4 regions of the Rhizobium sp. WSM409 genome follow, and region 1 is predicted to be linked to each of the others. Evidence: riboswitches for the same ligand, from Rfam matches in the RefSeq annotation. Region 1 holds a riboswitch; each other region holds the start of a gene.
What was found. Region 1 has a riboswitch for cobalamin ahead of cobU (bifunctional adenosylcobinamide kinase/adenosylcobinamide-phosphate guanylyltransferase). Riboswitches for the same ligand answer to the same signal wherever they lie in the genome.
Positions count from the first base shown of each region.

Region 2: linked by a shared signal. The riboswitch ahead of nrdH (glutaredoxin-like protein NrdH) and the one ahead of cobU (bifunctional adenosylcobinamide kinase/adenosylcobinamide-phosphate guanylyltransferase) in region 1 are both predicted to bind cobalamin.
Region 3: linked by a shared signal. The riboswitch ahead of AC25BC_RS17560 (CbtB domain-containing protein) and the one ahead of cobU (bifunctional adenosylcobinamide kinase/adenosylcobinamide-phosphate guanylyltransferase) in region 1 are both predicted to bind cobalamin.
Region 4: linked by a shared signal. The riboswitch ahead of bluB (5,6-dimethylbenzimidazole synthase) and the one ahead of cobU (bifunctional adenosylcobinamide kinase/adenosylcobinamide-phosphate guanylyltransferase) in region 1 are both predicted to bind cobalamin.

Region 1 covers NZ_CM172794.1:2,357,726-2,365,017, forward strand. The annotation lists gene cobN (cobaltochelatase subunit CobN) at 1-2,982, opposite strand, end outside; gene cobW (cobalamin biosynthesis protein CobW) at 2,987-4,036, opposite strand; gene cobU (bifunctional adenosylcobinamide kinase/adenosylcobinamide-phosphate guanylyltransferase) at 4,041-4,550, opposite strand; cobalamin riboswitch at 4,927-5,323, opposite strand; gene AC25BC_RS11850 (chloride channel protein) at 5,583-7,292, shown strand, end outside.
Region 2 covers NZ_CM172794.1:3,887,404-3,894,695, reverse strand. The annotation lists gene AC25BC_RS19215 (TIGR03862 family flavoprotein) at 1-213, opposite strand, end outside; gene AC25BC_RS19210 (MerR family transcriptional regulator) at 283-705, opposite strand; gene AC25BC_RS19205 (heavy metal translocating P-type ATPase) at 777-3,044, shown strand; cobalamin riboswitch at 3,209-3,434, shown strand; gene nrdH (glutaredoxin-like protein NrdH) at 3,716-3,937, shown strand; gene nrdI (class Ib ribonucleoside-diphosphate reductase assembly flavoprotein NrdI) at 3,947-4,351, shown strand; gene nrdE (class 1b ribonucleoside-diphosphate reductase subunit alpha) at 4,330-6,534, shown strand; gene nrdF (class 1b ribonucleoside-diphosphate reductase subunit beta) at 6,621-7,292, shown strand, end outside.
Region 3 covers NZ_CM172794.1:3,532,029-3,539,320, forward strand. The annotation lists gene AC25BC_RS17540 (sensor histidine kinase) at 1-1,466, opposite strand, end outside; gene AC25BC_RS17545 (sulfite oxidase-like oxidoreductase) at 1,658-2,320, shown strand; gene AC25BC_RS17550 (hypothetical protein) at 2,305-2,937, opposite strand; gene AC25BC_RS17555 (CbtA family protein) at 2,988-3,734, opposite strand; gene AC25BC_RS17560 (CbtB domain-containing protein) at 3,851-4,060, opposite strand; adenosylcobalamin (AdoCbl) riboswitch at 4,062-4,216, opposite strand; gene AC25BC_RS17565 (histidine phosphatase family protein) at 4,294-4,848, shown strand; gene AC25BC_RS17570 (putative bifunctional diguanylate cyclase/phosphodiesterase) at 5,306-6,877, shown strand; gene AC25BC_RS17575 (inorganic phosphate transporter) at 6,948-7,292, opposite strand, start outside.
Region 4 covers NZ_CM172794.1:2,192,328-2,199,619, reverse strand. The annotation lists partial or broken gene AC25BC_RS11030 (MFS transporter) at 1-951, opposite strand, end outside; gene AC25BC_RS11025 (LysR family transcriptional regulator) at 1,100-2,011, shown strand; cobalamin riboswitch at 2,010-2,196, shown strand; gene bluB (5,6-dimethylbenzimidazole synthase) at 2,239-2,925, shown strand; gene AC25BC_RS11015 (SDR family NAD(P)-dependent oxidoreductase) at 3,116-3,862, shown strand; gene AC25BC_RS11010 (DUF2865 domain-containing protein) at 3,977-5,077, opposite strand; gene AC25BC_RS11005 (ribonuclease H family protein) at 5,328-5,861, shown strand; gene AC25BC_RS11000 (NADP-dependent malic enzyme) at 5,925-7,292, opposite strand, start outside.

The DNA of each region.
Region 1 (7,292 bases):
CCGCCCGGTCGGCAGTACATCGGGCCGCCCGCGCGTCGGTGCGCCAGAGGGGCCGGGCGCGACGAAGCGGCCGTCGAGGCCGGCGAGCAGGCCAGCGATTTCGGCCGGCCCGCAGGCCAGAATGGAGGGCTTGAGGCGGGTTTCGATCTCGGAGAGTACACATCTGGTTTGGGACCAGAGGGTCGGGCATTCCATCTCACCGGAAACAAACTTTGCCGCCAGCAGTTCGATGCGCTCGACAGTGTCTCCGTTGGTTCGCCATGGAGCATCGAGAATATCTGCGAGGATTGCGGGCCGTGGACCGGTCCAGGGAGCGGCCATTTCGGTGTTGAGAGGGTCGAAGATGGAGGCACCCCCCTCTGTCCTGCCGGACATCTCCCCCACAAGGGGGGAGATCGGCAAGTCGCTTGGGCTTCCCGAAAAAGAACCGTTTGAAGATGCCGCACCTGCGACACATGAGATTAAGCGAGGCCTCTCATCCCCGATCTCCCCCCTTGTGGGGGAGATGTCGGGGAGGACAGAGGGGGGTATCCCCCGCATGCCGCCGCCCAAGCCCGCATCCGCCGCAATCGCCCGGTGCAAACTCGCATCCCCACCCTCGCCCAGCCCGCGCGGCACCCGCGCCAGCGCCACGGTCAGGTCGGTCAGCAGCCGCCCCTCAGGCGACACACCGAAGACATGCAGCCCGTCGCGGATCTGCATTTCCTTGAGGTCGCAGAGATAGGCATCGAGCTTCTTCAGCGCCTCGCCCTCGCTTTCGCCCTTGGCAATCCCGGCATCCCGGTCGAGGCCGATATCGGCAACGAGCTCGAGGATCTGCCGGCTGAGCAGACGAATGCGGCGGGGATCGCCGCCGGAGGCCTCGTAATATTCGTCGACCAGCGCCTCCAGATCCTTGAGCGGTCCGTAGCTCTCGGCCCGCGTCAAAGGCGGTGTCAGGTGGTCGATGATGACGGCGGCAGTGCGGCGCTTGGCCTGCGTGCCCTCGCCCGGATCGTTGACGATGAAAGGATAGAGGTGCGGCAACGGCCCGAGAATCGCTTCCGGATAACATGTCTCCGACAGCGCCAGCGCCTTACCCGGCAGCCATTCCAGATTGCCGTGTTTGCCCACATGGATGATCGCATGGGCACCGAACTCGCGGCGCAGGAAAGCATAGAAGGCGAGATAACCGTGCGGCGGCACGAGATCCGGCGAATGATAACTTTCCTTCGGATCGATATTATAGCCGCGCGCCGGCTGGATGCCGACAAGCACCTCGCCGAAACGCGCGAAAGGCAGGGCGAAGACGCCCTCGCGAAAATACGGATCGTCTTGCGGATTGCCCCAGCGGGCTCTCACCTCATCTTGAATCTTATCGGGAAGAGATTCCAGGAAGCTGTTGTACAGACTCAGGGAAAGCGTCTCGCGGATGATCTTTCCATCGGAACCGGAATTGGTCGGCCCTTCCATCAGGTGGCGGATCAGCGCATCGCCGTCGGCGGGAATCTCGGCGACCGGATAACCCACAGCCCGCATAGCCTTCAGCACCTCAGTGGTCCCGGCCGGCGTATCCAAGCCGACGCCGTTGCCAAGTCGACCGTCCCGGTTCGGATAATTCGCCATGACGAGCGCGATGCGCCGGTCATGGGCCGATGTTTTCCGCAGCCGCGCCCAGTTGGCGGCAAGCTCGGCCGTATAGCGCACCCGCCCGGTATCCGGCTCGCTGGCGACAATATTCGTCTCGACGGCAGCATCGTAGCGCGCTGCCGTCTTGAAGGAGATCGCCCGCGCCAGCACCCGGCCATCGACTTCAGGCAGCAGCGCCACGTTCATGCCGAGATCGCGCGCCGACAGGCCCTGCGAGGAAGCCGCCCATGCCTCCCTCGACGAGGCCGACAGGATCGCCTGCAACACGATCGCCTCATTCGCCTCCAGCACCGTCGCCTGCCGGTCCGCACCCGGTGCCGAGACGGCAAAGCCCGTGGTGTTGATGACGACATCGGGTTTCAGCGTCGAAAACACGCTTTCGAGAATGCCTGTGGAAACCGGATCCTTGAGGCTATAGGCAAAGACCGGCAGCGGGCGGAGGCCGAGTGTCACCAGCGCTTCGATCAGAGCTTCGATCGGCCCGGTCTCGCCGCTTTGGACGAGGGCGCGGTAGAAGCTGATGGCGACGATGGGGGATGCCTGTTGCGTCGAGTTCGTAGTACCCCCCTCTGTCCTGCCGGACATCTCCCCCACAAGGGGGGAGATCGGCAAGTCGCTTGGGCTTCGCACAAAAGAAACGTTGGAGGATACCGTGCCTTCGGCCGAGGAGATGGAGCGAGACCTCTCATCCCTGATCTCCCCCCTTGTGGGGGAGATGTCCGGCAGGACAGAGGGGGGTGCCACACCCAAAGGCGCACCCTGGAGCGAAGCAACAATCCGCCGCCACTCCTCAACCCCGATCAGTCCCCGCCCCGGCCACCAGATGCCAGCCTTCATCAAAGGCACAGCCGGCGCCGGCTTCTCGGCGCCAGACAGCATCGCCTCGGCATAGTCGAGAAAGGCCCGCGCGTTGGCATCGCCGCCCTCGATCAGATAGGCCCAGAGCGCGTTGAGATCGTCGAGATCAACGTTGGAGAAAGGCACCAGCCCCGCATCCGGCCTGGCGTCGCCCGGCAGCACCGCGATCAGCGCACCGGCGCGCGCTGCTGCCGCATGCAGCGCCTCCAGCGCATAGTGGAAATAGCTGGCGCCGCCGAGCGCACGCACGATGATCAGCTTCGCATGCCGCACCGTGCGCTCGACATAGGTATCAACAGACATCGGATGCTTGAGGCTCAGCAAGCTGGCGAGCCGGAGCGAAGGCCCCGCCCGGCGCTCGCGATGGGCGGTTGCGATCGCGGCAAGCTCGCTGTCGGCCGCCGACAGGAACAGGATATCGCCCGGCGTCTGCCCGAGGTCGATTGCCTCCTCGCCGTCGCTGATCGTTCCCTGTTGAGCCAGAAGCAGATGCATCGGGTTACGCCAGCGCTTCGATCGCCGCCCTCACCGCGTCCTGATCCATTTCGTGCAGGCCGATGACGACGAGGCGCGTGGCGCGCTTTTCGCTCGCGCCCCAGGCGCGGTCGAAATAATGGTCGATGCGGCTGCCGACGGCCTGGAGCTGCAGGCGCATCGGCTTGCCCGAGACATCGACGAAACCCTTGAGACGCAGCACGTCATGGGCTGATATGATCGTCTTCAGCGCCGCGATGAAGCCGGCGGGATCGGCGACCGGGCCGAGCTCGACGACGAAGCTGTCGAATTCGTCATGGTCGTGCGGCGCACCGTCCTCATGCTCCAACTCGTGATGCGACTTGCGATTGGCGATATCGTCCTCCGTGCCGATGCCGAGGCCGAGCAGGATGCCGGCAGACACCTCGCCGTTCCGTGCCTCGATCATGACAGGCTTGCGGGCGGTGCGGGAGGCGACCTCGTCACGCACCCTGATAAGGCCGGCAGCATCGATCAGGTCGGTCTTGTTGAGCACGATGAGGTCGGCGCAGGTGAGTTGGTCCTCGAACAGCTCCTCGATCGGGCTTTCGTGATCGAGCGATTCATCCTCGGCACGGCGCGCATCGACGGCATCATGGTCGTCGGCGAAACGGCCGGCGGCAACCGCAGCGCTGTCGACCACCGTGATGACGCCGTCGACGGTCACCTGCGTGCGGATGTCGGGCCAGTTGAAGGCGGCGACCAGCGGCTGCGGCAGGGCAAGCCCCGAAGTCTCGATGACGATATGGTCAGGACGCTGTTCGCGCTCGAGCAGCTTGGTCATCGTCGGAATGAAGTCATCGGCGACGGTGCAGCAGATGCAGCCATTGGTCAGCTCGATGATATCGTCCTCGGTGCAATTCTCCGCACCGCAGCCCTTCAGCACATCGCCGTCAACGCCGAGATCGCCGAATTCGTTGATGATCAACGCAATCTTCTTGCCGCCGGCATTGGTGAGCAGGTTGCGGATCATCGTCGTCTTGCCGGCGCCGAGAAAGCCGGTGATGACGGTTGCGGGAATCTTCTGCTGGTTCATGGACTTAACCCTTCATTTTCAGCGGCAGGCCTGCCGCGATGAAATAGACTTCGGCGGCCTTCGCCGCGATCGATTGGTGCAGCCGGCCGGCATGATCGCGAAAATCCCGCGCCATGCGATTGTCGGGCACGATGCCGAGACCGACCTCATTGGAAACGAAAACGAGCCGCGCTTTCGCGGCGGGCAGGAAATCGGCAAGGGCGGCGAATTCCGCCGCCATGTTCCGCTCCTCCATCATCAGATTGGTGATCCAGAGCGTCAGACAGTCGATCAGCACGATGCGCCCCGGTCCGTCGATGGCGGTGAGCTTGCCGACAAGATCGAGCGGCTCCTCATGCGTCGTCCAGGACGGACCGCGGTCGACCTTGTGTTGGGCGATGCGCGCCTGCATCTCCTCGTCCCATGCGCGGCCGGTCGCAAGGTAATGGCGGTCGAGTCCGGCGGCCGTCACGAGGTCTTCGGCGAAACGGGATTTGCCGGAGCGTACGCCGCCGAGGATGAAGGTGGCAGTCATGCTCAAACGCCCCTCAGGGAGAGTGCGTAGCCGTGGCTTGTTCCGAGTGCACCTTTCTCGGCTACTGAGGGTGTGACACCCCCCTCTGTCCTGCCGGACATCTCACCCACAAGGGGGGAGATTGAATCGCCGAGAGCTTTTCTCCAAACAATTGATGTAGGGCGACGGTCGTGCTGCTTGCCGATCTCCCTCCTTGTGGGGGAGATGTCCGGCAGGACAGAGGGGGGGACCCAGCATTCGACATAAACGGCCGAAAGCACACCTCTTGCAGCACTGCTTGGAGGCGTCGCGCGCCCTGCACCAGGCCGCGCCGAATTCAATCGTTCAGCCAAGACAACCTCCGTGCTGGCAACGGGCATAGTGCCCAGGTGTGGGCTTCTCGCCCGGCCGCATGGCAGGTCTCCTGGCTCGCGGTTATCGGCCGCGATCGGGGCGGACCGGAAACCGGTCGCCCTGATCGTGCCAGCGGATCATCCTCGCCTTCCCGGCTGCATCAGTGAAAAGGTGGACGATTCGTAGACTTGAGAGGCGTCCGACCCCGGTTGATCACCATGCATATCCAGTGGCTTTTCCGGCATGTCGCCCATCCCGCCCGCTTGCATGATTGCAAGCCGCCGGCCGGAAGGGCTTAGTGCCGGATGGAAGACCCTGACCGCTCTACAGTCGCGGGGTCGGCTGTGATGAAGGCGCCCGGCTTGGGTCCGCCCCGTCACATTCCCTTTTCATCCGGAAGGGCGCAACACCGATCCGGAACCATCCGTTATGTCAGGATGGTCAGTCGACCATCCGTTATCGGGATGGTTAGGCAAGCGCAGGGGTGAAGTCAACCGGCCTTCACGGCTAGGGAATAGCCGGCCGGTTGGAGCGCCCACGCCAACACGACTTACTCTACCTAAAATATCGTCTTTTATCAGAGACTTACGTGATAAATATTTATCCCGCGCTCCGGCTTTTCGCCGCAATTGCGTCGCAAGCGGAGTGCCCGACCATCTCCGCCCTTGACCGGGCCTCTCCCCGCCTAGTTGTCTAGCCATGCTTATGAAATTGGATCGGCGCGGTTTCCGCGCGCTGCGTGTTTTCTTTGATCCGGGACGCCTGAGGGCGCTGACCCGGCGCAGCGAGGTCGGCCTGTCGCTGGCGGGCGCCGTCGTCGGCATCATCTCGGGTCTTGCCGTCACCGGCATGAGCTACGTCTCCAACGAGCTGCATCAGCTGGTCTTCGGCATTGCCGACAGCGAAAGGTTGAGCTCCTCCGAGATCGAGAACAAGCTGCTGCTGCTCACCGCCCCGGTTATCGGCGGCGCCCTGCTCGGCCTGCTGCTTTTCGTGCTGGCGAAACGACGCAAGAAACCGATGGTCGACCCGATCGAGGCCAATGCGCTGCATGGCGGCCGCCTGTCCTTGACCGACAGCATCATCGTTGCCGTGCAGAACCTGATCTCCAACGGTTTCGGCGCCTCCGTCGGCCTGGAGGCCGGCTATACCCAGCTTGCCGCCGGCCTCGCCTCGAAATTCGGTCTGAAGCTGCAGCTTCGCCGCTCGGACCTGCGCACCCTCGTTGGCTGCGGCGCGGCGGGCGCCATCGCCGCCGCCTTCAACGCGCCGCTGACCGGCGCCTTCTATGCTTTCGAGCTGATCATCGGCACCTATACGATCGTCTCGCTGACGCCTGTCGTCGTCTCCGCCCTTGTCTCCACCCTGATCGCAAGGCTGCTCGCCGGCAGCGATTTCACCATCGATATCGGCAGCTTCGGCTCGGTCGTGCCGGCCGATTATATCCCAGCGCTGCTGCTCGGTGCGTTCTGCGCCGGTGTCGGCATCCTGATCATGCAGGGCGTCGCTTTTGTCGAGGAGCTTGCGCGCAAGAGCTCGATCGCCCCACCCTTCCGCCCGGCACTCGGCGGCATCATCGTCGGGCTCTTGGCGATGATCTCGCCGCAGGTGCTTTCGGCCGGCCACGGCGCGCTGCATCTCAACCTTTCCCGTGACGTGGCAATCCCGACGCTGATCGGCCTCTTCCTTTTGAAATCCTTCGCCTCGGCGATCTCGATCGGCTCCGGCTTCAGGGGCGGCCTGTTTTTCGCCTCTCTGTTCATGGGAGCCCTGCTCGGCAAACTCTTCGCCTATTGCGGCCCCTATTTCGCCGATGCGACGCTGACGCCCGTCATCTATGCCGTGGTCGGCATGAGTTCGCTTGCCGTCGCCGTCATCGGCGGGCCGCTGACCATGACCTTCCTGGCGCTCGAAATCACCGGCGACTTTCCGATCACGGCGCTGGTGCTCGCTGCCGTCATCACCTCCTCGCTGGTCGTGCGTTCGACCTTCGGCTACTCCTTCGCCACATGGCGCTTCCACCTGCGCGGCGAAAGCATCCGCAGCGCCCATGATGTCGGCTGGATCCGCAATCTGACGGTCGACAAGCTGATGCGCGCCGACGTCAAGACGGCAAGGGCGGGCATTTCTCTGGAGGAATTCAAGCAGGCCTTCCCGATCGGCTCGACCCAGCGCGTCATCCTCGTCGAGGAGAGCGACAAATATGCGGGCCTCGTGCTGGTGCCGGAGATTTACGCCAATCCGACCGATGCGCAGGACGAGGGCAAGACGCTTGCCGATTTCATCCACTATCGCAACGATTTCCTGCAGCCGCAGATGAATGCCAGGCAGGCGGCGGCGATCTTCGACAAGAGCGAAAGCGAAGCGCTCGCCGTCGTCAACAACCTGATCGAACGCAAGGTGATCGGC
Region 2 (7,292 bases), 1.5 Mb from region 1:
GCGGGCGGAAGCCGCGGCGAAGCGCGTGGTGAAACGGGCATAATCCTCGGAATGGGTAATGTTGAGACCGGACTTGCCGGCCAGCAGGAATTTGCGGGCAAAGGTCGGCATGGCGTCGTAGACCGTCACCGCATGACCGGAACGGGAAAGCAGTTCGGCAGCCGCGAGACCCGCCGGGCCGCCGCCGATGATCGCAATCCGCTTCTGGTTCATTGATGTCTTCGCCCGATTGTATCTGCGTTCAGTTTTGGCGCGGGCGCGGATCGCCTGCAAGGGCAGAGATCAGTGGTGCGGATGCGTGCACTGGCCGTGATCGGCGAGCACTTCGATGACGCGGCATTGGTCGACGCGGCCGTGGCCGCAGCCTTCCACCATGGTTTCCAGCTCGGCCTTCAGCGCCATCAGGCTGCGGATGCGCTGCTCGACCTCAATGAGGCGGGCCTTGGCGATGGCGTCGGCCGAGGCGCAGGACTGGTGCGGATCGTCCTGCAGGGTGAGCAGCGTGCGGATCGCGTCGATCTCGAAACCGAGTTCGCGGGCGTGGCGGATGAAAGCGAGACGGCTGATATCGGCGGGCTCGAAGGAGCGCTGGTTGCCCTCGCTGCGGCTCGGGGCGGCGAGCAGGCCAATGCTTTCATAATAGCGCACCGTCGGCACCTTGACGCCGCTTTGGCGCGCGGCTTCGCCAATGGTGATCTTTTTCATGATTTTCCTCTTGCACCTCTAGTCGCTATAGGATGTAGGAGAGATGCTTCTGTTTGACAAGGAAGCGGATGATGGCTGAGAGCGAGACACGATACCGGGTTGGCGGCATGGATTGCGCCGCCTGCGCAACCAAGATCGATACGGCGGTCAGACGCGTGGCGGGTGTCGCCGATGTTTCCGTCTCGGTGATGGCGGGCACGATGACCGTTCGGCACGATGGCAGCAGCGATCTCAAGATGATCGAGAAGAAGGTGACGGGGCTCGGCTATTCCGTCGCGCCGCTTGCCGGAAACGCTGCGCCTGCGCATACTCAGGGCTCACAGCATTGTCACGATCATGGACATGGCTGCGGCGATCACGCGGGCCATGACGACGATCATGCGGTACATGATCATGAAGGTCATAGCCATGACCATCCCCACGATCATGGCGAGAAGGAAATCGAGGGGTTGCACGGGCACGATCATGCGCCGATGGCCGGTCCCTGGTGGCAGAGCAGGAAGGGCCGGCTGACCATCCTTTCGGGTGGAGCACTCGTTGCCGCCTACACCGTCGGCCATCTCGTGCCGGCGATCGCGTCCTACGCCTTCATCGTCGCCATGCTGATCGGGCTGGTGCCGATCGCGCGGCGCGCCATCATGGCCGCCTTCTCAGGCACACCGTTTTCGATCGAGATGCTGATGACGATCGCCGCCGTCGGCGCCGTTATCATCAATGCCGGCGAAGAGGCGGCGACCGTTGTGTTCCTGTTCCTCGTTGGCGAGCTGCTGGAAGGGGTGGCAGCGGGCAAGGCGCGCGAAAGCATCCAGTCGCTGACGGCGCTGGTGCCGAAGACCTCGCTGCTCGAAGACAATGGGCAGACACGGGAGGTGCCGGCGGAAAGCCTTTCGGTCGGGGCCATCATCATGGTTCGTCCTGGCGATCGGATCTCGGCGGACGGCATCATCCTCTCAGGCGAGAGCGCGATCGACGAGGCGCCGGTGACGGGCGAGAGCACGCCAGTGCGTAAGGGCGTCGATGCCGTCGTTTTTGCCGGCACGGTGAATGGCGATGCGGTGCTTAGGGTTCGCGTTACGGCGGCCGCGGCCGACAATACCATCGCCCGCGTCGTCAAGCTGGTGGAGGAGGCGCAGGAATCGAAGGCGCCGACCGAGCGCTTCATCGATCGGTTCTCGCGCTATTACACGCCCGGCGTGGTCGTGGTCGCAGCGCTGGTTGCGGTCGTTCCGCCGCTGCTGTTCGCAGGGCCATGGGGCGAATGGGTCTATAAGGGCCTTGCGATCCTTTTGATCGGCTGCCCCTGCGCGCTCGTCATCTCAACGCCGGCGGCGATCGCTGCCTCGCTTTCATCCGGTGCGCAGCGCGGGCTGCTGATGAAGGGCGGCGCGGTGCTGGAGACGCTCGGCAAGGTGACGATGGTCGCCTTCGACAAAACAGGCACGCTGACGGAAGGCAAGCCTCAGGTGACTGACATCATTTCCTTTGGTCTGACCGAGGCGCAGGTGCTGTCGCGCGCGGCGGTGCTGGAACAGGGTTCCAGCCATCCGCTGGCGCTGGCGATCCTCAACCGCGCCAAGGCGGACGGCGTTCCCGTGCCGCCGGCCTTCGAGCTGGAAGCGCTGCCGGGCAAGGGCGTCAGCGGCAAAGTCGGTGGTGAGACGCTGGACCTCTTGTCGCCGCCCGCCGCCCGCGAGCGCGGGACGCTCAGTGCTGAACAGGATGCACGCATCTCGGCGTTGAACGACGAGGGCAAGAGCGTGTCGGTGCTGCTCGTCAACGGTGTTGTGGCCGGCCTTATCGCCATGCGCGACGAGCCGCGTCAGGATGCCGAGGCCGGGCTCGCTGCCCTCAAATCAGCAGGCGTCAAGGCTATCATGCTGACCGGCGACAACAAGCGGACGGCAGCAGCCGTTGCCGGCATGCTCGGCATCGACTGGCGCGGCGAGATGATGCCGGAGGACAAGCAGCGGGTCGTCGGCGAATTGAAGCGCCAAGGCTTCATCGTCGCCAAGATCGGCGACGGCATCAACGATGCTCCGGCGCTGGCCGCTGCCGATATCGGTATCGCTATGGGCGGCGGCACCGATGTGGCGCTGGAGACGGCGGATGCCGCCGTGCTGCACGGACGCGTTGGCGACGTGGCGCGGATGATCGAACTTTCCAAACGCACGATGCGCAACATCCTGCAGAATATCACCATCGCACTCGGGCTAAAGGCGGTGTTTCTGGTGACGACGATCGCCGGCATTACCGGGCTCTGGCCAGCGATCCTCGCCGATACCGGCGCCACCGTGCTGGTGACGATCAACGCGCTCAGGCTGCTTCGAATAAAAATATGAATGTCGTTTCGGGGAGCCGGCTTCTGCCGGCTCTTTTCTGACGGGTTCTCCACAGCGCTTTTCCGTTAACGCTTCGTTATCCACATCATACACAGTCACGGCGATTCGCTGCCGCCATTGCTGCGCTGCCACAACAACTTGTTGACGTCATCAGCGATTCGCGTACCATATCTAGTGTTCGAGGTTCCGTCGATTCGTGAGGATCGGCGGCTAAGACGGGAATACGGTGCGTTTCGCCATCATGGCGCGGCAATGCCGGAGCTGCCCCCGCAACTGTAAGCGGCGAGCAACTGTCCGATTTCAGGTCACTGGAGCATGATGCTCCGGGAAGGCTGGGGCAGGGTGCTTTGACCCGTGAGCCAGGAGACCTGCCTCGAACGAAACGTCCACGGGCGGGGTGTCCGGAAGGTCGCGTTGCATGGCTGCGGGGAATCTCCGCATCGCGTTTCGCAGGCCCGAGCCTCCGCCCCCGAAACCTTCGCATTGAGCCACTTCGGGGTGAAGTCATGTCAGTATCTCAGTTCAGGCCGCCACCCGCTAGAGGTAGAGGGCGGGTCACGCCCAGCGGCTGAACGAGCCGCATCGCTGCAAAATACAGAGTGTTTTCGACGGATATCGCGAGATTTCCGATCGATGTCCTGCGTCCCAATCGCGTCGTCACGAGGAATATCATGACCATCACCGTCTACAGCAAGCCTGCCTGCGTCCAATGCACTGCCACCTACCGCGCCCTCGACCGGTTGGGGGTCGATTATGACATCGTCGATATTTCGCAGAATGCCGAAGCGCTCGATCGGGTCCGCAGCCTCGGCTACATGCAGGCGCCCGTCGTCATCGCCGGCGAGCAGCATTGGGCCGGCTTCCGTCCCGACATGATCAGCGCACTTTCCTGAGGAAAGGCGATGGCTCTGATCGTCTATTATTCCAGCCGGTCCGAGAACACCCATCGGTTCGTCGCCAAGCTCGGACTGCGCGCGGCGCGCATTCCGCCAAATGGCGCAGACTCGTTCCATATCCGCGAACCCTTCGTGCTGATCGTGCCGACCTATAGCGGCGACGGCGGCAAGGGCGCCGTTCCCAAGCAGGTGATCCGTTTCCTCAACGATACGGAAAACCGAGGACACATCCGCGGCGTGATTGCCGCGGGCAACAGCAATTTCGGCGAAACATACGGGCTCGCCGGCGACGTGATCTCAAAGAAGTGCCAGGTGCCTTACCTCTACAGGTTCGAACTGCTGGGCACAGAAGCGGATGTCGCCAACGTCAAACACGGAATGGAACGGTTTTGGACACGGGAACACCTCTGACGCGGGATGCGGGCGCAAAACCGCATAACACTTTTGCTCATCCCGCCGGCGAACGCCCTTTGAAAGCGGCGGAAACGCTCGACTATCACGCGCTGAATGCGATGCTGAACCTCTATGACGATGCGGGCAGGATCCAGCTCGACAAGGATCGTTTGGCGGCCAAGCAGTATTTCCTGCAGCATGTGAACCAGAACACGGTGTTCTTTCACAATCTCCGGGAAAAGCTCGATTACCTCGTGACCGAGGGCTATTACGAGCAGGAGGTTCTCGACCAGTATTCCTTCAATTTCGTGCGCGACCTGTTCGACCAGGCCTATGCCAAGAAATTCCGTTTCCCGACCTTCCTCGGCGCCTTCAAATATTACACCAGCTATACGCTGAAGACCTTCGACGGAAAGCGTTATCTCGAGCGCTATGAGGACCGCATCTGCATGGTGGCGCTGGCGCTCGCGCGCGGCGACGAGGCCCTTGCCCGCGACATGGTCGACGAGATCATTTCCGGCCGTTTCCAGCCGGCGACGCCGACCTTCCTCAATGCCGGCAAGAAGCAGCGCGGCGAACTGGTTTCCTGCTTCCTGCTGCGTGTCGAGGACAATATGGAATCGATCGGCCGGTCGATCAATTCGGCGCTGCAATTGTCGAAGCGCGGCGGCGGTGTGGCACTGTCGCTGACGAATATCCGCGAGGCGGGCGCGCCGATCAAGCATATCGAGAACCAGTCCTCGGGCATCATACCTGTCATGAAGCTGCTCGAAGACAGTTTTTCCTATGCCAACCAGCTCGGCGCACGGCAGGGCGCGGGGGCCGTCTATCTCAATGCCCATCACCCCGACATCATGCGCTTTCTCGACACCAAGCGCGAAAATGCCGACGAGAAGATCCGCATCAAGACGCTGTCGCTCGGCGTCGTCGTGCCCGATATCACCTTCGAACTCGCGAGGAACAACGAGGACATGTACCTGTTCTCGCCCTATGACGTGGAGCGCGTCTATGGCGTGCCCTTCACCGAGATTTCGGTGACGGAAAAGTACCGCGAGATGGCTGACGACGCCCGCATCTCCAAGAAGAAGATCAAGGCACGCGAATTCTTCCAGGTGCTTGCCGAAATCCAGTTCGAGAGCGGCTATCCCTACATCATGTTCGAGGACACGGTGAACCGGGCAAACCCGATCGCCGGACGTGTTTCGATGAGCAATCTATGCTCGGAAATCCTGCAGGTGAGTGAGGCGAGCGAATATAACGACGACCTCTCCTACAAACATCTCGGCAAGGACATCTCCTGTAATCTCGGCTCGCTGAACATCGCGGCAGCGATGGATTCGGTCGATTTCGGCAAGACGATCGAGACCTCGATCCGGGCGTTGAGTGCTGTTTCCGACATGAGCCACATCTCCTCAGTCCCTTCGATCGAGAAGGGCAATGACGAGAGCCATGCGATCGGCCTCGGCCAGATGAATCTGCACGGCTACCTCGCCCGCGAACGCATCTTCTATGGCTCCGAGGAAGGCGTCGATTTCACCAACATCTATTTCTACACGGTGACCTACCACGCGATCCGCGCCTCGAATCTTTTGGCGGTCGAACGCGGCGCGAGCTTCAAGGGCTTCGAGAACTCGAAATATGCCTCCGGCGACTATTTCGACAAATATACCGACCGGCTCTGGGAGCCTGCGACGGAGAGGGTCAAGGCGCTGTTCGAGACGTCAGGCATTCACATTCCGACGCAGGAAGATTGGGTGGCGTTGAAGAAGGCGGTGATGGCCTCCGGCCTCTATAACCAGAACCTGCAAGCAGTGCCGCCGACAGGCTCGATCTCTTATATCAATCACTCGACCTCCTCGATCCATCCGATCGTCTCGAAGATCGAGATCCGCAAGGAAGGCAAGATCGGCCGCGTCTATTATCCGGCGCCGTTCATGACCAACGACAATCTCGACTATTATCAGGATGCCTACGAGATCGGACCGGGGAAGATCATCGACACCTATGCGGCGGCGACCCAGCATGTCGACCAGGGCCTGTCACTGACCTTGTTCTTCCGCGACACGGCAACGACGCGCGATATCAACAAGGCGCAGATCCACGCCTGGAAGAAGGGCATCAAGACGATCTACTACATCCGCCTTCGCCAGATGGCGCTGTCCGGCACCGAGGTGCAGGGCTGCGTATCCTGTACCTTGTGATTTGAATGCTGCTGGCGCTGCAAGGAACGGGAGGGTTCGCAGTTCCCTTCGCCATGCAGATTCTGGCGCCCGAAAAGGACCACCCGATGAACATGCAAATCAAACCCGCTTCCCGCGTGCGCGCCGTCAACTGGAACCGCATCGAGGACGATAAGGATCTCGAAGTCTGGAACCGGCTCACCGGCAATTTCTGGCTGCCGGAAAAGGTGCCGCTTTCCAACGACATTCCCTCCTGGGCAACGCTGACGGCGGCCGAGCAGCAGTTGACCATCCGCGTCTTCACCGGGTTGACGCTGCTCGATACGATCCAGAACGGTGTCGGTTCCATCCGGCTGATGGAGGATGCGGTAACGCCGCATGAGGAGGCGGTGCTTTCCAACGTCTCCTTCATGGAGGCGGTGCATGCGCGCTCCTATTCCTCGATCTTCTCGACCCTGTGCTCGACGCCCGATGTCGACGATGCCTATCGCTGGTCGGAAGAGAACGAGTTCCTGCAGCGGAAATCGGCGTTGATCATGGAGCAGTATCGCTCCGGCGATCCTCTGAAGAAGAAGGTCGCGAGCGTCTTCCTCGAAAGCTTCCTCTTTTATTCGGGCTTCTACCTGCCGATGTACTGGTCGAGCCGCGCCAAGCTCACCAACACGGCCGACATGATCCGGCTGATTATCCGCGACGAGGCGGTGCACGGCTATTATATCGGCTACAAGTTCCAGCGCGGGTTGGAGCGGCTCGGCGACGAGCGGAAGCAGGAGATCAAG
Region 3 (7,292 bases), 1.2 Mb from region 1:
AGCACCTGCTGCAGACGCACCGAACCGGCGCGCACCACCGGCGGACGCGGGCCGAGAGCGAGCAGCAGTTCGGCATCCGCCGCCTTCAACCGCCAGGCGACGATCTCCAGCGTATCGCGCATCGCCTCGTCGAGGGAAACGAGGCCGAGCTTCTCGTTCGGCTTGCGGGCGAAGTTGCGCAGGTGCCGGCTGATCGCAGCCATACGGTCGATCAGCCCGCCGATACGCCGGATATTGTCCCGCGCCTCCTCCGTCCGACCGCGGTCGATGAGAACGGAGGCGCTGTCCGTGTAGGTCTTGGCGGCGGCGAGCGGCTGGTTGAATTCGTGCGAAAGCGCAGCCGACATCTGCCCCAGCCCGGCAAGCTTGCCCGCCTGGATCAGATCGGCCTGCGTCTGTCGGAGTTGTTGCTCGGTCAGCCGCCGCTCGGCAATCTCCTCTTCGATGCGGCTGTTGACGCGGGCAAGATCGGCCGTGCGCTCCTCGACGCGCCGCTCCAGCTCGTTGCGGGCCTCGGCCTGCATCTGCATGCGCTCGGCAAGCCGCGCCCGCCGCTGGCGAAGGACGGCCACCGTAAGCCCGGCAATGCAAAGAATGAGAAACACGGCAGCAAGCGCCGTGCGTGCCTGGGCGCGGATGGAACTCGTCTCCATCAGCACGTTCACCGTCCAGTCCTCGGCCGGCATGTAATGCGAGAGCACCAGATATTCGCTCGAACCGCGCTCGCTGGCCAGCGTCATCAGCTCATGCTGCTCGAAGTGGTGACGCGTCACCGGCAGCGCCGCCAGCCTGGCATTGGCATAGCGTCGCGACGCCTCGGTGCGGGCGACGCGGTCGGCCGTCAGCGGCAGGATCGCGCCATAGAGCCATTCCGGGCTGCCGGACATGAAGATGATGCCCTCCGGATCGGAGACGAAAATCCTGTATTCGCCGCCGCCCCAGGAGGACTCGATCATATCGATATCGACCTTGAAGACGATGACGCCACGAATATCCGCGCCGGTCCGGATCGGTGCGGCAAAATAGTAGCCGCGCTTCAGCGAGGTGGTGCCGAGCGCGTAAAACCGTGCCTGCCGGCCTTCGATTGCATCCTGGAAATAGGGCCTGTAGCTGAAATTTTGTCCGACGAAGCTTGCAGGCCCATCGTAATTGCTGGCCGCGATCGTCTCTCCGTCTGGCTTGACCACATAGATATCGGAGGATTTCAGCAGTCCGTTGATCTCCTTGAGATAGAGATTGGCCGCATCGCGCAGCGCCACATCCTCAGGCGCGCTCACCAGTTCCTTGATGTCGTCGTGATCGGCGATCAGCGCCGGCAGCGCCTCGTAGCGGTTGAGATGGCCGCTGAGTGCCGAAACGGCAAGGCGCAACGCCGTTCCTGCCTGCGCCGAGGCTTCCTCCATATAGGCGCGCGTCGCAATCGCGCTCCCATAGGTGAAGAAGGAGAAGATGATCAGCGGCACCACCAGCAACGCCGCTATCGCACGATATTTCGAAGACAGAACCGGCTCCTCCCCTTTCTGCCTCCACTCCCCAGCGAGGCATACCCGACGGACCGAGTTTAGAGGGGTGGGTAGGGATTTCCAAGGGGCCGTCGAAACTTGACACCCGGCAGGGGTGGATGTCCTATTGCTGCACCGCAAGGAGGCCCCCGCCCATGAGCGACGACCAGACGCCCGCCGATAACAAACTCACCACATCCAAGCGCCGCTGGGCGGCAGAGGGCAAGTTCCTGACCGGCCGTATCAGCCGTCCCGAAGCCGAGCGCCTGCCGCCCGGCCAGCACCTCGTCAAGAACTGGCCGGTGCTCGATCTCGGCCAGCAGCCTGTCATCTCGACCGAGACCTGGCGGCTCGAGGTGCGCGGCCTCGTCGAAACGACGCGCACCCTCACCTGGGCCGACTTCCAGGCGATCGAACAGAGCACGGGGGTGAGCGATATCCACTGCGTCACCACCTGGTCGCGCTACGACAACAAATGGAAGGGCGTTTCGACGCGCAATCTGCTCGACCTCGCCATGCCGAAGCCTGAAGCCGCTTACGTCATGCTGACGAGTTATGACGGCTATACCACCAACCTGCCGCTCTCCGATTTCGCTGCCGAGGATGCGATCCTCGCCACCGCCTGGGAAGGCCTGCCGCTGACACCGGAGCACGGCGGCCCGATGCGCCTCGTCGTGCCGCATCTCTATTTCTGGAAAAGCGCCAAATGGCTGCGCCGCATCGAGCTGATGCCTGCCGACCAGGCCGGCTTCTGGGAAAAGAACGGCTACCACATCTACGGCGATCCGTGGCGCGAGCAGCGCTATTCCGACGACTGAGCTTTCGGTCGCGAGAAGCGACGAAGCGCAAACACGCCAAGTCCGAACAACGCGGCAAGCCCCGTCAGCGACGCCATGCTGGCGGCATGGAATGGGATCTCGCTCCAGCGCGGCTTGACGATATCGGCGGTGTTGAAGGCTTCGTCGCTGAACCGGCAGCTGATCAGCGCAAGCCCGCGCCGCACCATGTCGGCGTCGACCGCGGAAATGATTTCACCCGCCGCGGCAGCCTCCCGCGGCATCTCGCGCATCGAAAGCAAGACCGCCTTGGTCGCGGCGAGATAGGCATGAGCGCATTCGTTGAACGGGCTTTCCTCATCCGTCACGCTGCCCGGCATCCGGCCCCACAGACAGTAGGAATACTGGATCTCTGCATAGTTCAGCACGCGGCGGAACGGCTCGTTCGTATCGACAGCACGGGATGCAAGATCGACAATCCCACTGCGATAGTCAGACATGACAGCCATCTCGCCGTGGGAAATTTGCGGGATATCCAGACCCGCATGGCTGCCGCCGTCGCTGCGGCTATGGGCAAAAGCGCTTCCAGCGACCACACAAAAAAACGCGACGGCAGAGAACGCCGTCAACAGCAGTGGTCTGGCTCTGTCGTTTTTCATACTCGCCCGAAAAGTTCAGGGCGCCGGCAAAGCGGCGTCCTTCGATGCGTTCAGTGCAATGCCGTGGCCGGCCGGCCGCGTTCCCCGCCCCCGACCGCAAGCCGCTTTTCCGCCAGCGCTCCGAAGCCGAGGCCGAGCGTTGCCCAGAGGATCACATGCATTCCGAGCGAAGTGGTGCGGAAACGCCAGAGCACCATCGCCGAGAAGTTCTCCGGCACCTCGTTGATCGGCGGCAGCAGATAGAGCACCACGCCGATGAAGACGAGATAGGCGATGCCGGCGATGATCGCGCCGTTCCAGAGACCGAAACGCTCGGACAGGCGGCGCGACAGCGCCACTGCGGCAATCAGCGCCGCAAGCGAGACGACGATCATCAGGAAGAACAGCTCGGTCCTGGCGCCGATCGTATCGGGATTGCCGACTGCCGGCGGGTTGGCCGGATACTTGATCCCGGGAACGAGGACGACCGCCACGAAGGCGGCAATGGCGATGACGGCCGAGGTGCCGCGCGGCGAAAGGCTGCTGAAGCGGCCGTGCACGAAAGCGAAAGCGAGCGCGAAGAGCCCGCCGACGGCGGCGCTGTAGGCCATGACGCCGGTGAAAAGGCCGAGACCGGCCTGTGTGGCGCGGCTGACGATTTCGGGTTCGGCAGCTTCGCCGGCCGCCTGGGCGCTCGCCTCCTCGAAGGCGATCGCCGCATCGACCAGCGGCTCGCCGAACGTATGGGCGAAAGCGAAAACCAGGATGCCAGCAATCAGGCCCGCGAGCATGCCGCGAAGCAAGAGGTTTCCAACCATGTCCGGAACTCCCTTAAGGCACGTCGCGCAAAAGTGTGCCGCGGTTTTGCGATAAAGACATGCGTAAAACAAAAACCTATAGCGCGATGAGCGAATCTGAAAGATCGCGACGCGCTTTAGTGGCAGGGAAAGCCGAGGAGATGGCGGCCGTCATGCACGAATTCGTGCACATACATGCCGTTGAACAGCGCCATTGCGCCTTCCTCGGTGCCGACGAAATAGAGGACGATGAGCATCAGCAGGCCGCCGAAGATCGCCCAGGGCAGGATCTCGCCTACAGGGATCGGCGCCGGTACCGCAACGGGCGCGAAAGTGGTGTCAGACATGTATTCCTCCGGGAATGACGCGTTCAGTCGAAAGAGTGCTTGTGCAGTAGGGTCTGACTTCCAGCGCGAAGAGCTTTCGACACGCTGGTCACAGTGGCGCGACCGCGCCGGACTTACACCGGCTTCCAAACCCGCAACTGCACGGTTATATCTGCACGCCGAAGAGACTGTCAACGAAACTTCACAAGCCGGCGAAGGACGCTGTCGCCGCATTCCGGGAGACAAGAACGACCGTGAACACGCGCCTCACCTGGATCTGCCACGGCGCGACGGCAGCAAGCCGCAAGGCCCTGTTCCCGCTCGACGAACCGCTCGAGGATAAGGCAGTGGAGGAGGCCGGCAGGATGATCCCCCCGCCCCGCGCCGATCGAATTGCCATGAGCCCGGCTTTGCGTGCCCGCCAGACCGCGGAAGCGCTCCGCCTCGAAGCCCGCATAGACCTCGCACTTCGCGACTGCGACCATGGCCGCTGGGCCGGCAGGTCGATCACGACGATCGGGACCGAAGAGCCGGAAAACCTCATGGGCTGGATGAGCGATCCGGAAGGGGCCCCGCATGGCGGCGAGAGCCTTGTTGATCTGCGCACGCGCATCGCCGGCTGGATGGATGAGCAATCGAGCCTCGGCGGCCATGTGATCGCCGTTAGCCACGCGGCCGTCATCCGGGCAGCGATCGTGCATGTACTGCAGGCGCCGCTCTCCTCCTTCTGGCTGAGCGACGTCGAGCCGCTTTCCGTCATCCGCATGACCAGCAACGGACAGCGCTGGTCTCTGCGCTTCCAGCATTAGAGACTGCTGATCTTATCCAGCTTTGCACAAGCAAATCGCGTCATCTATGTTGAACCCGGCTTTGCGGGGACTACTTCCTTGTCCCAAGGAGATGGAAGAATGACATATGATTGGAGTGGCGAGCGCACGCGACGCCTGCGTTTTATGCGTGTCGCCACAGTCACGGTTCTGGTCGGTCTCATCTTCAGCGTTCCGCTGCTGATCGTCACCGCCTGAAGCACGAGAAAGGGCGAGCGATGCATTAGCACGCTCGCCTTCGTTCTTTTCCCGCATCAGCCGGTCTCCCGAACCACGAAGGCGATCGCGCTGATAACGACGCCCTGGTTCCCCACAGGCCCCGTCGGGTCTCTCTGCGGCACAGCAACAGGCTGCCGCCTCTGATAATTCGCCTTCTGGTTTCAACAAACATTTCAGACTTTCGTGATATTTCCGCGAAGGTAGAGATGGAGAAGGCATAATGCCGGTGTTTTTCCAAAGCAGGGCCGGACGGCAATGCGTGTCGATCGTGGTGTCTGGAGTGACCCTCTGGCTTCTCGGCACGCTGCTACAGCTCGACGACAGCCTGGTCGCCTTCATGACCGGCTTCGGCGAGTACGGCGCCGACAAGCTCGTTCTGGCGCTCGGCATCGCCGGCGCCATGAGCTTCGTCTATTCGGTGCTGCGCATCGCCGACCTGCGTAAGGAAATGGAACTGCGCGCGGCCGCCCAGGCAAAAGCCGATTGGACCGCAACCCACGACCATCTCACCAAGCTGCCGAACCGCTACGCCTTCGAGCGCAAGATCCTCTCCCGGCCGATCAAGGACGACGAGGCCGAGATCGAGGAGTGGGACCGCAACGTCACCATCTTCTCCGTTGACCTCGACGGCTTCAAGAAGGTCAATGACCTCGTCGGCCACAAGGGCGGCGACATCCTGTTGATCGAGGTTGCCAGACGCATCTGCGCGCTCGGCAATGCCGATTGCGTCTATCGCTTCGGCGGCGACGAATTCATCATCGTCGCCTTCGCCCTGACGGCGCAGCGCGAGGAGCGTTTTGCCAAGCTGCTGATCCAGGCCGTCACCCGGCCGATCCATATCGATGGCTTTGCCGTCGAAGTCGGCGCCAGCGTCGGCTATGACCGCTGGGCCGAGGGAGCCGAGCCGCTGGAAGATGCCGCCCACCGTGCCGACCTCGCCATGTACGAGGCGAAATCACGCGGACCCAACCACTATTTCGTCTTCGAACCTTCGATGCAGGACAAGGTAACGGAACGCGCCGCGCTGGAAACCAGGCTGCGCGCCGCGATCTCCAACAAGGCGATCAAGCCCTTCTATCAGCCGCTGATCGACCTCAAGACCGGCCAGCTCTGCGGCTTCGAGGCCTTAGCGCGCTGGATCGGCGACGACGGCGTCAACATCCCGCCGCCGGTCTTCATCGATATCGCCGAGGAAACCGGCATGATCACGGCATTATTCGAGGATCTCCTCACCCAGGCCTGCAGCGACGCACTCGCCTGGCCGGATCATGTGACGTTGTCCTTCAACGTCTCGCCGGTGCAGATGGAAGACAGATTGCTGACATCGCGTATTCTCAAGGTCCTTTCGGCAAGCCGGCTGCCGCCGCAGCGCCTGGAAGTGGAGATCACCGAAAACGCGCTGATCCAGGATCCCGCCATCGCCGCCCTCATTCTCGACGAGCTGCACGCCGCCGGCATCCAGATCGCACTCGACGATTTCGGCACGGGCTATTCGAGCCTCGCCCAGCTTTCCCGCTATCGTTTCGACAAGATCAAGATCGACAAAAGCTTCATCGCCACCTATCGCGACGACGAGCGGCAGGAAAAGATCGTCCGCGCCATGCTCGGCCTCGGCAGGAGCCTCAACATCAAGACGACGGCGGAAGGTATCGAGGAGCACGGCCAGCTCGCCTTCCTGCTGCAGCTTGGCTGCGACATCGGCCAGGGCTATCTTTTCGGCAAGGCGATGCCCGCCGCCGAGGCGGGCATCTTCATCAGCGATCGCAATACCAAATTGGCCTCGACGGGCTGACGGAACGCTCTACCTTTTGTTTTGACGCAATTCCCGGCAAAACCGCTTCGCGCTTTGCCGGGAATTTGCTTTAAAAAACCTGGCGCATGATCACGAACAGCACGAAGGCGATCGCGATCGAGGCCGGCAGCGTCAGCACCCAGGCCATCAGCATGTTACGCACGGTCGACCATTGCAGGCCGGAACCGTTGGCCGCCATAGTGCCGGCAACGCCTGATGACAGCACATGGGTGGTCGAGACCGGCAGGCCGAGATGGTCGGCCGAGGCGATAGTGACCATCGCCACGACTTCGGCTGCCGCGCCCTGACCATAGGTCAGATGCGTCTTGCCGATCTTTTCGCCGACGGTGACGACGATGCGCTTCCAGCCCACCATCGTACCGAGGCCGAGCGCGATCGCGACCGCCACTTTCAC
Region 4 (7,292 bases), 170 kb from region 1:
GCGTGGGAAGCGTATAGGCGAGCAGCGACAAACCGGCGGCGAGACTACCATAACCAAGGCCTGCCTGAAACCAGATCGGCAGATAGATCATGAAGGGCCAAAAGCTGATATTCATCGCGACCGAGCCGATTATGGCGCCGGAGAAGGCGCGGATGCGAAAGACCGAGACATCAAACATCGGCCGCGAATTGATCTTCTCTGCAACGATGAAGGCTATGAAACTTGCGGCAGAAAGGCCGATGGCTGCAAGTGCCGTCGTATTGTCAAAACCGAGGGCCGGCCCCTGGGTGATGTAGAAGGCAAGGCAGAAGACGGAAAGCGACAGGGTGGCGATGCCCGCGATATCGAGGCTTTTCGCCTCGGGGTCACGCGATTCACAGACACCGAAGACGGCGAGCGTGGCTGTCACGGCCGCCAGCACAACATGGACCAGGAACACCCATTCCCAGGTCGACAAGGCCGCGATCATAACGCCGACCAGCGGCCCGAATCCCAAGCCGATGCCGAAGATAATCCCCCACCAGCCGAAGGCCATGCTGCGCTGCCGCCCCTCTGGAAACTGGTGCGAGAGGACGGCCACCTGGCAGATCAGCATAGCGCCGCCACTCATGCCCTGGAGGAAGCGGGCGACGATCAGAACGGATGCATTGTCCGCGAGCCCGCAGATCAGCGAGGTCAAGCCGAAGGCAATGATGCCGATCAGGAAGACGCGCTTGCGGCCATAACGGTCGGCCAGCGTGCCCGTTGCCATAAGCACCGTTGTCACCGCGATCGTATAGGCATTCATGATCCATTGAAGTTGCTGGAATCGGCATGCAGCACCGCCTCCAGCGTCGGCAATATCGCGGGTACGCTTGAGATCTCCAGGCCGAACATCAGGGATGAAAGGCAAGCAGCTGCCAAGGCGACGATGCCCTGCAGCCTGGATGAGATGATGGAAGCGGGTGACATGGTTATCCTTTCAGCACGGGATGAGCGACGGCGAAATCCCGATGACAGGTGAAATCGATGCGCTGCCGGGAGCCACCATAATCGTCACTTGACCATAACTGAATTGGATGATTTTCTATTTCAGAAACAACAATTTTGGATGATTGATATGACGATGCTCGATGTGGATGCGGTCCGGGCGTTCGTGACTATTGCCGAGCTGCAGAGCTTCACCCGCGCCGCTGAGGCGTTAGGCAGCACCCAGGCCGCAATTAGCGTCAAGTTGAAGCGGTTGGAGGAGCGGCTCGGCCACAGGCTGATCGAGCGGACCCCGCGTTTGGTGCGCCTGTCGGCGCAGGGCGCGGTCTTTCTTCAATCCGCGCGGGATTTCATCGGCGCTCATGATCGTGCGGTCGCAGCTCTTTCCTCGACAAGCCGGCACTTCACGCTCGGCATAGCCGCGCATGTGGCGGGGCCGGAGGTTCCGACGATTCTGGCGCGTCTCAGCGCTCACGATCCAGGGCTGACGATCGAGGTGCGGCTCGACAATTCTCGAGTGTTGCTCGATGCATTCGATCGCGGTGAGCTGGATGCGGCGATCATTCGCCGGGAGGAGGACCGGCGTGACGGCGAGGTGCTTGGGCCGGAGCATTTCGGGTGGTTCGCGGCACCGCAGTTCGAGTATCGCCGCGGCGAGCCGCTGCGTCTTGCTGCGCTGTCACCGTCCTGTGGCGTCCACAACATCGCCACCCACGCGCTCGATGGTGCAGGAATCGCGTGGAACGAGGTTTTCCTCGGCGGGGGCTCGCTGGTGATGACGGCGGCGGTGTCGGCTGGACTTGCGGTCGCGGCATTCTCCCACCGTCTTGCGCCGGTGGGCTCGATTGAAGTGAGTCAGCGCTTCAGCCTGCCGCCGCTGCCCTCGTCGGAGATTGTCCTGCATTCGACACTAACGGATGCAAGATCGCGCTCGGCGCTCAGAACGCTGGCTGCGGCGTTCAGGGAACATCGCGCCGCTGCCAAACCGAACGCGGCTTCAACGCCACATCGGGTCCAGCTTGCCGCCGCGCCGGTTTCCTGAAATAGATGCGCCGTCAGGTGCCCGCCGGTAAGGCGGGAGAATCGGGAATCCGGTGCAAGACCGGAACGTGCCCAACGCTGTAAGGCCGACGCCTGCCGCTTCATCACGCCACTGGCTTTTGCCGGGAAGGCTGCGGCAGACGGATGACGCCGAGTCAGAAGACCGGCCTGGCAAGATAGACCGATCCGCGCGGACGGCGGGGCGGTCGCGTTGTTGGGGATTTGACGATGCGACCCTTTGATGAGGATGCCCTTTCGGCGGCATCCGGTTTTTCCTTGATCGAACGCGAGGCCGTCTATCACGCGATCATGACGCGGCGTGACGTTCGCAGTCAGTTCCTCCCCGACCCTTTGCCCGACGATGTCGTGAAGCGGTTGCTGACGGCAGCGCATCACGCGCCGTCGGTTGGTTTCATGCAGCCGTGGAATTTCATTCTGGTGAAAAGCCCAACTGTGCGGGCGCGCGTCCGGGACGCCTTTGCGAGCGCCAACGAGGAGGCGGCGCAGATGTTTGCCGGCGAGCGGCGGCAGGCCTACCGCGCCCTCAAGCTCGAAGGCATCGTGGAGGCGCCGCTCGGCATATGCGTGACCTGCGATCCCACGCGTAGTGGCAGCGTGGTGCTGGGGCGCACCCACAATCCGAAGATGGATTCATATTCGACCGTCTGCGCCATCCAAAATCTCTGGCTGGCGGCGCGGGCGGAAGGGGTCGGCATCGGTTGGGTCAGCATTTTTCGCGAAGGCGATCTAAAGAGCATTCTCGGCATACCCGAGCATATCGAGGTGGTCGCCTGGCTCTGTGCCGGTTTCGTCGACCGGCTCTATGACGAGCCGGAACTCTCCGTCAAAGGCTGGCGGCAGCGGCTACCGCTCGAGGAACTCGTCTTTCATGATGGATGGGGACTGAACGCCTAGGGCAGTGCGGTGGAGCATCGCCTCAATCGCACAGTCACGCCATTGACAGTCAAGGTGAGCAAACCGGTATCGCCGACGCCGTGCGAGGCCGAGATGTCTTTATTCCTGACCGTCATATCGATACGCTGAAGGCGAAGTCCCGGAATTGGATATTCGGCTATCGGCGGCTCAATCGGAGGATAACGGCCCAATGAACATGATCGACTTGAAGGAACGCATCATCGTGATCACAGGCGGTGCGCGCGGCATCGGCTATGCTATCGCAGAGCGCGTCATCCAGTCTGGTGGCAAGGTGGCCATCTGGGACTTGAACGAAAACATGGCGAAGGACAGCGCTTCCGCTCTCGGATCCGGCACCGTCGCTTTCGGCGTCAACGTCGCAGATCCCGTATCAGTGGAAAATGCGGCGGCGGCGACCGAGGAGATTTTTGGCCGTATCGACGGGCTCGTCAATTCCGCCGGGATTACCGGCCCGGTAAAACCTGCGGTCGAATACGATGTCAGCGAGTGGAAAGACGTCGTCGATGTCTGCCTCACGGGAACCTTCAATTGTTGCCGGCACGTCGTTCCGGTCATGTTAAAGCGCGACTACGGGCGGATCGTGAACATTTCCTCGGTTGCGGGCAAGGAAGGAAATCCGAACATCGCCGCCTACAGCGCAGCGAAAGCCGGGGTGCTGGGCTTCACCAAGTCTCTTGGCAAGGAACTCGCAAAGACAGGGATCGCCGTGAACGCGGTAACGCCGACCACCGCAAAGACACCCATATTGGACGGGCTGACACCCGAGTTTATCGAATATATGCGCGTCCGCATTCCGCGCGACCGTTTTGCCGAACTTCATGAGATCGCTTCGATGGTCGTCTGGCTGCTCTCTGAAGAGAACTCCTTCACGACCGCATCGACGTTCGACTTGAGCGGCGGTCGTACGACCTACTGACCATGCTCCAGCGACCCGCATTCACCTCCCGCCGCACGTTCACCTGACTCGCGGTCATCTCATGCCCCCTGGCACAACGGCGCTATGGCTCGGCCACCGCATCCAGCTGTTCGATCACTGCTGCTGTTGCGGCTGCGGACCTGACGTTGCCGGGTTGGCGAGATCAATCGAGCCCTGATCACCGGCCAGAAATTGCGGGCCGACCTGACGGACGCGGTTCTGCGCCGGATCGTAGGGGCGCTCGGGAACGGACGGCTGCGGTGCGATCTGCGCTGCAGCATCCTTTGCCGGGGGATTGGTGCGGATGGTGGTGATCGAGCCCTGCTGCGGCGGCTCGCTCACCGCCTGCTTGCCGCGCATCTCCTCATAATAGGCTGTCAGATTGCAGGCGCAGGAGGACTTTTCCCCGGGCGTGCGGTTCTTGTAGGCAAAGGCATTTTTCATGGCGCTGTAGGGCGTGCCCGTTGCGACCGAGATCATGTTCGAGGCTTCGGTGCTCGTCACGTCACGATAGAACAGTTCGGTCTCGATGCCCGGGCACATCTTGGCGCAGGTCTGGGCGTCGCGGCCGAAATCGACCGACGTGGCGTTCGAGCTGATCGGGAAGAAGCCGCCGTCGCAGCTGCGCACGCACATGGTGCTGACCGGCGAGAGCATCTCTGCCCGCGGCACGCCGTAACGCGGATCGATCTCTTCACCGCCGCCGAGCGGAATGAAGGTATCGGTGCGCATCGCCTGTTCCTCGACGCTCGGAGCCGGTTCGTTGGCGCTGCGGTCGCTCGGAGCATAGAAGTTTTCGCTGTTGCATCCGTTGCGGTCGAGAGCCGCGACCAGTTCGCGGCGCGCGTCGTCATCGGCGCCATTCTGGCCGGCCAGCTCGTTGCGGCGGTCCTGGAGATAGCGGATATTGTCGATCATGCGGGCTTCGGACTGCGCGAGTTCGGCGCAATAATCGGCATTCTCGCCACCGATCACGACCATGCTGCCCGAGGTGCAGTCATTGCTGCGGAGCTCGTTGCGAACCTTGCGCAGCTCGAGGTTCTGCTCGGCCATGGCGCTGGAATATTGGCGCGCTTCCGGGCCGTTGCCATTGCCGATCGATCGCGGCAAGTCGGCGAGGCGGCCGCGCAGGTCCTCACAGACGGCGCTGCTTTGCGCGGCGGCAGGCGCCGCAAAGGCAAGGAGAAGGGCAAGAGACAGGTTTCGGCGTTTCACGGCGTCGTCCCGGAATGAGCAAAGAATCGATCGGTCGATTGCGGCCTCGATCGCCGCGCGTTGTCTCTTAACGTGTTTCTCTTAATAAGCTTGGAGAAATTCCTAGCGCATTTTCGCGATTTTATCCAGTGGACCGCCAGAGACCCAGTGTTCGATTGTGAAGAAGCTGCCGATGGCAATCAACGAGGCCAGTGCTCCACTCCAATCTCCAGGGTCGCTTGGGGAACGTACTCATATCAGGACGTCGAAAATGACAGGTATTGCCAACGAACTCAGCTCCCCCGCAACGACAGTCGGTCTGCCGGAAACCCAAGACGGCTTCCACGTCTTCGTGGACGGTTGTTATGAACCGGGTTCTGGGCACGGAGGCTGGGCATTCGTCGTTTATCGCGATACCGCGGAAATCGCGTCCGGCTTCGGTGGCGCCGAAGATTCCGCCAATAATTCGATGGAATTGACCGCCGTGCTCAGGGCGGCAATCTGGATCAACAGCGAGGCAAGCGGCGAGCCTGTCACCATCTGGTCCGATTCCGTCTACGCCGTCAAAGGCTGCAACAGCTGGCGACATATCTGGAAGAACAACGGCTGGAAGAAGGGCAGCCCGAATGGGAATGCGCGAAGGCGAACGATCGCCAATGCGGAACTCTGGAAAGCGGTCGATCTTCAATTATCCCAGAATGCGCTCATGACCATTGCCTGGTGCAAGGGCCATTCCGGCATTGCCGGTAACGAACGCGCCGATGTGCTCGCGGATAAAGGGCGCCTGTCGATACGGAGTGCCTGAGACGGCATCAGGACATGTGTCGGGACGACTTCAGGGTCTTTACGCTGTGTTGCGGCAACCGGCTCAAGCCGGTTGCGATGCCTCGACGACGGCGAGTGCCGCCATGTTGACGACGCCGCGGGAGGTGACCGAGGGGGCGAGGATGTGGGCGGGCAGGGCGGTGCCGAGCAGGATCGGGCCGACATGCAGGCCGTCGGTCATCGACTTCACCACACCGAGGGTGATGTTGGCGGCATCGAGGTTCGGGAAGACCAAAAGGTTGGCCTCATCGTGCAGCGTCGTGTCCGGCATGACGCGCTTGCGCAGCGCTTCGGTGATCGCGCTTTCGCCGTGCATCTCGCCATCGACCTCGAGGTCGGGTGCTGCCTCGCGCACGAGCTGCAGGGCGTTGCGCATCTTCGTGGCGCTTTCGGATTCACGCGAGCCGAAGTTAGAATGCGAGACCAGGGCGGCGCGCGGCGTGAGGCCGAACCGGCGGATTTCCTCGGCCGCCAGCACCGTCGCCTCGGCGACCTCTTCGGCGGTCGGATTGAAGGTGACGTAAGTGTCGGTGAAGAAGGTGGCGCCGCGCTGCGAGATCATCAGGCTGAGGGCTGAGAAATCGCGGACATTCTTGCGCTTGCCGATGATCTGGCGAACATCGCGCAGATGCTTCTCGTAGCGGCCTTCGAGGCCGCAGATCAGAGCATCGGCCTCGCCGCGCCTCAGCGCCAGCGCGCCGATGACGGTGGTGTTGGTGCGCACGATCGTGCGAGCGGCTTCCGGGATGACGCCGCGGCGGCCGACGAGGGAGAAATAGAGATCGACATATTCGCGGAAGCGCGGATCGTCTTCCGGATTGATGACTTCGAAATCCTGCAGCGGCCGAATGCGCAGGCCGTAGCGCTTCAGACGCGTCTCGATGACTTGCGGGCGTCCGATCAGGATGGGTTCGGCAAGGCCTTCTTCGAGCAGCACCTGGGCAGCGCGCAGCACGCGCTCGTCCTCGCCTTCGGAGAAGATGACGCGTTTGCGCTCGGCGGCCTTGGCGGCGGTGAAGATCGGCTTCATGACGAAGCCGGAGCGGAAGACAAACCGGTTCAACTGGTCGAGATAGGCGTCGAAATCCTGGATTGGGCGGCGCGCCACGCCGCTCTGCTCGGCGGCCTTGGCGACCGCAGGTGCGATGCGCAGGATCAGGCGCGGATCGAAGGGCGAGGGGATGAGGTAGTCAGGGCCGAAGACCGGGGTCTTACCGGAATAGGCGCGGGCGGCGACGTCGGACGGCTCTTCGCGCGCAAGGGCTGCGATGGCGCGCACGGCCGCCATCTTCATTTCCTCATTGATCGTCTCGGCGCCGCAATCGAGCGCGCCGCGGAAGATATAGGGGAAGCAGAGGACGTTGTTGACCTGGTTGGCGAAATCCGAGCGGCCGGTGCAGATCATCGCGTC